One region of the Pseudomonas sp. NPDC085632 genome, then DNA from elsewhere that is predicted to be linked to it. Evidence: riboswitches for the same ligand, from Rfam matches in the RefSeq annotation. Region 1 holds a riboswitch; each other region holds the start of a gene.

What was found. Region 1 has a riboswitch for cobalamin ahead of ACIF4X_RS15590 (CbtB domain-containing protein). Riboswitches for the same ligand answer to the same signal wherever they lie in the genome.
Region 2: it holds a riboswitch for cobalamin, as region 1 does, so the genes downstream of both, ACIF4X_RS04215 (TonB-dependent receptor plug domain-containing protein) here and ACIF4X_RS15590 (CbtB domain-containing protein) in region 1, are expected to answer to the same signal.
Region 3: it holds a riboswitch for cobalamin, as region 1 does, so the genes downstream of both, cobO (cob(I)yrinic acid a,c-diamide adenosyltransferase) here and ACIF4X_RS15590 (CbtB domain-containing protein) in region 1, are expected to answer to the same signal.

What each region holds. Positions count from the first base shown of each region.
Region 1 is NZ_JBITSX010000021.1:74,469-76,729, forward strand. Features, by position in the region: gene ACIF4X_RS15580 (cobalamin biosynthesis protein) at 1-290, opposite strand, end outside; gene ACIF4X_RS15585 (CbtA family protein) at 287-985, opposite strand; gene ACIF4X_RS15590 (CbtB domain-containing protein) at 997-1,194, opposite strand; cobalamin riboswitch at 1,317-1,539, opposite strand.
Region 2 is NZ_JBITSX010000003.1:149,548-151,808, reverse strand. Features, by position in the region: gene ACIF4X_RS04215 (TonB-dependent receptor plug domain-containing protein) at 1-1,394, opposite strand, end outside; cobalamin riboswitch at 1,486-1,692, opposite strand; gene ACIF4X_RS04210 (MerR family transcriptional regulator) at 1,938-2,261, shown strand, end outside.
Region 3 is NZ_JBITSX010000049.1:21,265-23,525, reverse strand. Features, by position in the region: gene ACIF4X_RS23860 (cobyrinate a,c-diamide synthase) at 1-755, opposite strand, end outside; gene cobO (cob(I)yrinic acid a,c-diamide adenosyltransferase) at 752-1,363, opposite strand; cobalamin riboswitch at 1,443-1,667, opposite strand; gene ACIF4X_RS23850 (hypothetical protein) at 1,831-2,261, shown strand, end outside.

The DNA.
Region 1 (2,261 bases):
CAACCGGTGCGTTCGTAGGCGATTTGCGAATGGTGACTGAGTCGCTGTTGGTAATTGGCCAGTTCTTCACTGCTGAAATACAGCAAGGGCAGGGCCAGTTGTGCGGCAAGTTCTTGCAGGCCTGGCTCGTCGCGTTTCAAGTCGATGCTGGCTAACGCCTTGACCGCTTGTAGCTCGATACGGTGTGCCTGCAAGGCTTGGTCAAGCAATGCGCGCAGCGTGCTGGCCGGGCAGCCGCGCTGGCAGCCCAGGCCGACGACGAAGGTCGGCGCTGCGCTGTCATCGGTCATGCGTGGTATTGACCATCGCTTTTGCGGCGGAACAACCAGGCGCTGATCAGGCCGAGGGCCAGCCAGAACGCGACGTTGGTCAGCTGCGAAGCGATTTTGAACTGCGCTTCCAATGCTTCCGGCGCGAGCATCGAATGCACTTCCGGCTGCGGCGCGCCGATCACGTGCGGCACGGCAAGGATGGCCACACCGAGGATTTTCATCAGCCAGTGGCGGCTGAACACGATCAGCGACAGGCCGACAGCGGTCGAAGCGGCGGTGCCGATCCACCACATCTGGCGCGAGGCCAGATCTGCCGCAGCGGTGCCCGGCAACTCAGGCGGCAGGCCCAGGGTTGGCGCGAGGACGAAGGTGGCATAACCGGCCAGACCCCAGAGCAGGCCTTGCGAGGTTTTGGTCGGCGCGCGCAGGGTGTAGAGGCCCGCGAGCATCAGGGCGAAACCCACCGCAACCACCAGATTGCCGCCTGTGGTCGAAACCACGCGCTGCCAGCCGTCTTCCGGCTCCCAGGCTTCGGCATCGTGGGTGTGCGCAGCTACGCCAGCGGCGTGTTCGTGAACCGCCACCGGCTCGGACTTCTCAAAGGTTTCCGCCTGCAGAATCAGCGGCGAAACCCAAAAGCTTTGCAGCAGGGTGAGGAGCAGGGCGGCCAGCAGGCCGGTGAAACCTGCGGTTTGCGCAATACGCTTGATCATGTCGGCAGGTCTCAGTGGCACGGGAACGCGGCGCTGTGGCGAGTATCGTGGGCGGCGTTGTGCACCGCTTCGATATGCGAGAAGCCGGCGAAGTAGACCAGGCTGGCGCCGAGGATCGACGCGAAGATCGCGGCGGTGAGGCGTTGGCTCAGGGTGGTGGTGCTGGCGATTTTGTCCGTGTTGCTGCCGGTGCTGCTGATGATCGACATGGCGCTTCCCTCTGGAGTGTCAGCGGGTGAATAGAGCGCATGAAAACCCCTGCGGGTCAGGCTCGCAGAGGTTCGAACAGCGCCCGCCCACCGCGGGTTTGTTATGTTCAGCTGCGCACAAATGCGGGCTGTGTGTTGCGGGCCGGTCTCCGGGCTCACGAGGGGTTGGCGTCAGGCCGACCTGCAAGCGTCACCTTCCCATGCCGCACGGGCACAGTGGTTTTGACGCTTCGCTCGCTTACCGTTGCGGGGGCAGCACCGGACTGACATGGGCTTGAGTAAAGCACATGATTCACCGGTTTCCCGTTTCACCCTGTGAAGGGCACCCGTAACAAGTTGTGTAGGAGAGCATGGGGTTGGGTTTTTAGTCAATTTTTTGGGGTGGATCCGTTGCTGCGGGTGTGGCTGGTTATGGTTCCGCCCTTACGGCGGGTCACTTTTGGCAAACGCCCCAAAAGTAACCAAAAGGTCTGTGCCCTGACGTTCGGCCCGCTCGCTGGGGCTCGGGGTTCCTTCGCTCCGGGATCGATCCGGGGGGCAGCGCCTACGGTTTGCTTCGCTGCACCTCCTCTCGCTGTGTTTGGCTTCGCCAAACGGTCGCTGCGCTCCCACCCCCGGATCAATCCCTCCACTCAGCCTGCCGACGGGCTCCAAGATCAAAAGCAGGCGAGCTGACACTCGGCCTATTGAGTGGTGAGGAGCGGGTGTACGGCGTTATTTTTGTGTTGGATTCGCCCCTCACCCCAGCCCTCTCCCGAGGGAGAGGGAGCCGATTTCTGGGCCTTTCAAAATCTGAGTTCAACGCGGTATCGCACGTCGGCGTACCTCCCCCAAACACCGCGATCAGTCCCCTCTCCCCCCGGGAGAGGGCTAGGGTGAGGGGCTTTTGATCTGGCTTTTGATCTGGCTTTTTTGCCCCTTCGGCAGGCCGAGTGAAGGTGTTCATCCGGGGGTTAGGCGCGCAGCGCCGTTCGACGAAGTCGAACACATCGAGAGGAGGTGCAGCGAAGCAAACCGTAGGCGATGCCCCCGGATGGACACCGTAGCGAGGGAACACTGAGCCTCAG
Region 2 (2,261 bases), on a different contig from region 1:
GCGTTGCGACTTTTTTCCGGTTTCAGGTTGCGGTTGCCGATCTCGTCGCCCGGTTCGTTGACGAACAGTTGCTCGGCGTTCGGCAGTTTGTAGGCGCTGCCGTATTGGCCGCGCACCGACCAGTTGTCGTTGAGGTCATACAGCGACGTGAGCATGCCGACCGTGGCACTGTCGCCACCGCCCATGGCCTCATGACGCACGCCGATGCTCGGGTGCCAGTCGGGCAGGGCGTCGATCTGCGGGCGCAGTTGCGTGTAGAGCGCGTGAGCTTCGGCCTTGTCGTTGTCGATGATCAGCACGTCGTCCTGGCCCTTGAACCACTGGTTGTCGCTTCCGAACACCAGCACATGGCCGCCGGGCAATTCAGCCTTGCCTTCGGCCTGCACGCCCCAGTCGGTGAAGCCCCAATAGTCGTTGTGGTTGATGACTTTGGTTCCGCCGCCCTCGACGTTGTTGACGCGGGTGTAGCGCGTGTCCCAGTCGTTGATATGGCCTTTGACGAAGTAGCTCAGGCGCTCGTTGACGGTCTGCTCGAAGGTCGCCGTGGCGATCTGCTGCACGCGGTCGTTGGTGGTGTTGTGGTTGTCGACCGGGCGGGCGAAGTCGAGGTTGGCGTCGGCGTATTGGTAGAACAGCTCTAGCCTCGCGTCATCGCCAAACGACTGAATCGCCTTGCCGCCGAAGGTGGTGACTTCGTAGGCGCGGTTTTTCCCTGAATCGTTTTTCATGTCGCGGTTGCGATACGGCTGATAGCCGTCGGATACGTTGTGGCTGACATACGCCAGCAGACCGAGATCGCCGAATCCATTAGTGAAGATATTTTCGACCCGCGCATCTTCGGTGGTGCCGCCGAAGCTGTCGACGCCCAGGTTGACCTCGCCAGAGGCTTTGCGCGACTGCGGGCTGCGGGTGACGATGTTGATCACGCCAGACACAGCCTGAGTACCGAACAACAGGCTTTGCCCGCCCTTGAGCACTTCGATGCGTTCAATGGCGTTGGCCGGCAGCGTGTCCAGATAGAGGCCGCCGTACAGACGATTGTTCAGGCGCACGCCGTCGAGCAGGATCAGCGTATCGTCGTTGCGCCCACCGAGCAGCGAATAAGTGCCGTAGTCGAACGGTCCGTTTTTCGGTGCTACATACAGACCGGGGATGAACATTTGCATCACGCGGCTGACATCGGCGCTGGGGCCGGCGCGCTCGATCTGCTCGCGGGTAACGATCTCGACCTTGCTGCCGAACTTCGCCATATCAGCGACGGTGGTGGACTCCACCGACGGTGCAGAAACGATTTGTTGATTGAGTTCCAGTGGCGCGTCATCGGCCAGCAGCAGCGGGCTGAACAGGCAGCCGAACAGAAGGGTTGGAGCAGAAGTGTTGAAAGGTCGAATCATTGTCTTCTCGAAAAGGATCTTCGCAGAAGAGCATGCAGGAGAAGGCATCGCGCACAGCCAATACCGGCCCATGCCCGCCCACCGCAGGATTTTGCCAAACAGCAATTCAGGCCGGTCTCCGGGCTCGCGCGTATCGAGGCTTTCACCTTCCCATGGTCGTGCGGCCACAGTGGTGTATCGAAAGCATCACGCGCATACCGTTGCGGGGGCAGCACCGGACTGGTTCGAAAAGAACGTACCGGTTTCCCGTTTCACCCCATGCACGGCGGCATGGGACACCTGAAACTGGGCGGCATCTGAACATTCGGATGACCGTTCGTCAACTTGCATGCGTGCGTACTCCTCTAACCACTGTGGGAGCGAGCTTGCTCGCGAAGGCGTAGTGTCAATCAACAATGATGTAACTGACCCGGCCTCTTCGCGTGCAAGCTCGCTCCCACAGGATCTCTGCTCTGCATTAAAAACAGGTCGAGGTCGCACTTGGTCGTTTGATAGGTGAAGGTTTAAAGTTCACTTCAAGTTCAATTACGGCTCAGGTCAATCATGAAAATCGGCGAACTGGCAAAAATCAGCGGTCTGGCGCCTTCGCGCATCCGCTTCTATGAGGCGAGCGGCCTGATCAAATCAGTTGGGCGCAAGGCCAACGGTTATCGCGACTATGCCCCGGAAACCGAGTGGATCCTGCAGATCATCACCGGTGCGCAGTCAGCGGGGTTTTCGCTCGAGGAAATCCGCCAGTTACTGCCGGTGAACGCGCAGGACTGGCAGCACGAAGAAATGCTGGTCGGGCTTAAACGCAAGGTCGAGGAAATCGAAATCCTCCAGCAACGCTTGGCGCATAACAAGGCGCAGCTGTTGCGGGTCATT
Region 3 (2,261 bases), on a different contig from region 1:
GTGAAGGCAAACGCTTCATCGCGCGCAACGGCAATGCGCACATCCTTCAGCAGCGGCTCGACAGCGATGATGTCAGGCGCGGCGAACTCAACCGCCGGTGGCAGCGCTACCTCGCAACTGCTGGCGAGAGCGTCGGCAGCGGCGTCGAGACGTACATCGAGGTCATTCAATTCACTGGCCTGGACCAGACCGAGATGGCGACTCGGCAATTCGATACCGGTCTCGCGAGACAACGCGCCATACCAACGCAAACCTTCCGTGAGGCTGCCTTCGAGCAATTGCGCATGACGCAAGGTGCCGACGCGATTGGCGAGCACACCGGCAAACGGCAGGTCCGGTTGATACTTCGCCAGACCCAGCGCCAACGCACCAAAGGTCTGCGCCATGGCCGTCCCATCAATCACGCCAAGCACCGGAACACCGAAATGCCGCGCCAGATCGGCGCTGGACGGCGTGCCATCGAACAGACCCATCACGCCTTCGATCAGAATCAGGTCCGCCTCGGCGGCGGCTTCCCACAACAGACGACGACTTTCCTGCTCGCCGACCATCCACATGTCCAGTTGATACACCGGCGCACCGCTGGCACGCTCAAGAATCATCGGGTCGAGAAAGTCCGGGCCGCATTTGAACACGCGCACCTTGCGCCCCTGATTGCGATGCAAACGGGCCAGTGCGGCGGTGACGGTGGTCTTGCCCTGACCGGAGGCCGGCGCGGCGATGAGCACCGCCGGGCAGTGACGTGGTTGATTCAAAGTTCGACGCCTTTCTGCGCTTTGATGCCCGCCTGGAAGGCGTGTTTGAGCATGCCCATTTCAGTCACGGTGTCGCCCATTTCGATCATTTCCGGCTTGGCCGCACGACCGGTGACGATCACGTGCTGCATCGGCGGACGCGCCTGCAAATCGCTGAGCACTTGATCGAGATCGAGGTAGCCGTGCTTGAGGGCGATGTTCAATTCGTCGAGCACCACCAGACCGATCGAAGGATCACGCAACAGCTCGCGAGAGACCGCCCACGCGGCTTCGGCGGCGGCGATGTCGCGCTGACGATCCTGGGTTTCCCAGGTAAAGCCTTCGCCCATCACGTGGAAACGCACTTGCTCGGGGAAGCGGCGGAAAAACAATTCTTCGCCGGTGCTGTTGCGGCCCTTGATGAATTGCACCACGCCGCACTGCATGCCGTGGCCCATGGCGCGGGCGAGCATGCCGAAGGCCGAGCTGCTTTTGCCTTTACCGTTGCCGGTCAGCACCAGCACCAGGCCGCACTCGTCAGGCGAGTTGGCGATACGTTCGTCAATCACGGCTTTTTTGCGCTGCATACGCGCCAGATGGCGTTCGTCGCGCTCGGGGGAATCAGTCATGGGGAGCTCTCCGTTGAGGCTGGATAACGGCGGGCAGGCACAAGAATAGACGGCAAAAAGCCTGGCATCGCCCACCGTGATGCCGCTGGATGGATCAGGCCGGTCTCCGGGCTCATGAGCGGCGTTGGCCTGACTGCGCGCCTTCCCGCTTGAGCAGTGGCATTCGACGCAGTGTTCACTCATTTACCGTTGCGGGGGCAGCGCCGGGATCGTGGTGGCTCTTCGCTTGAAGACAACCCTCACCGGCTTCCCTGTTTCACTCTGTCGACGCAGGTCACAGAGCACCTGAAACAAGCCGCGAAGGTTAGAGGGTTGGGGGTGGAGCGTCAATTGAAGAGGAAGCCATCGGGCGAATAACTGCCGTCGATCAACTATCTGACGCCAATCTTGTGCCACACTCATACAAATGATATCAAAGAGCCATGCTTTTCCCGAAAAGCCCACCACAACAATAAAGGATGATGACGATGCAAGGCATGATCATCAGCAACCCGCGCCTGGAATTCCTGCGCCCGGTGCTTGAACGCTGGTTTGACTGTATCGACCGTTACAACGCCGTGCGCGGCGACAGCGACACACCTTACTGGCATGACGAGAAAGCCAATCTCGGATTGCTCACAGCGGCGGCGTGGATGGCCGAGCTGGTCACGCTGAACGACACTGCCACGCGTAAACAGAATGAAGAAGGCGAGCGTAATGCCCGCGCCGATCTGTTTCTCGCCGGCGCCGAAGACCGCGCCTTCATCCAGGCCACCCAGCGCTGGCCAAAGGTTACCAACCTCAATCTGACTCAAGCCCTGCTGGACATCACCAACGACGCCAAGCGCATCAGCTATGCCAGCGATCTCAAGCTTGGCTGCCTGTTCGTCGCACCGCAAAAAGCCCAGCACAGCGCCAG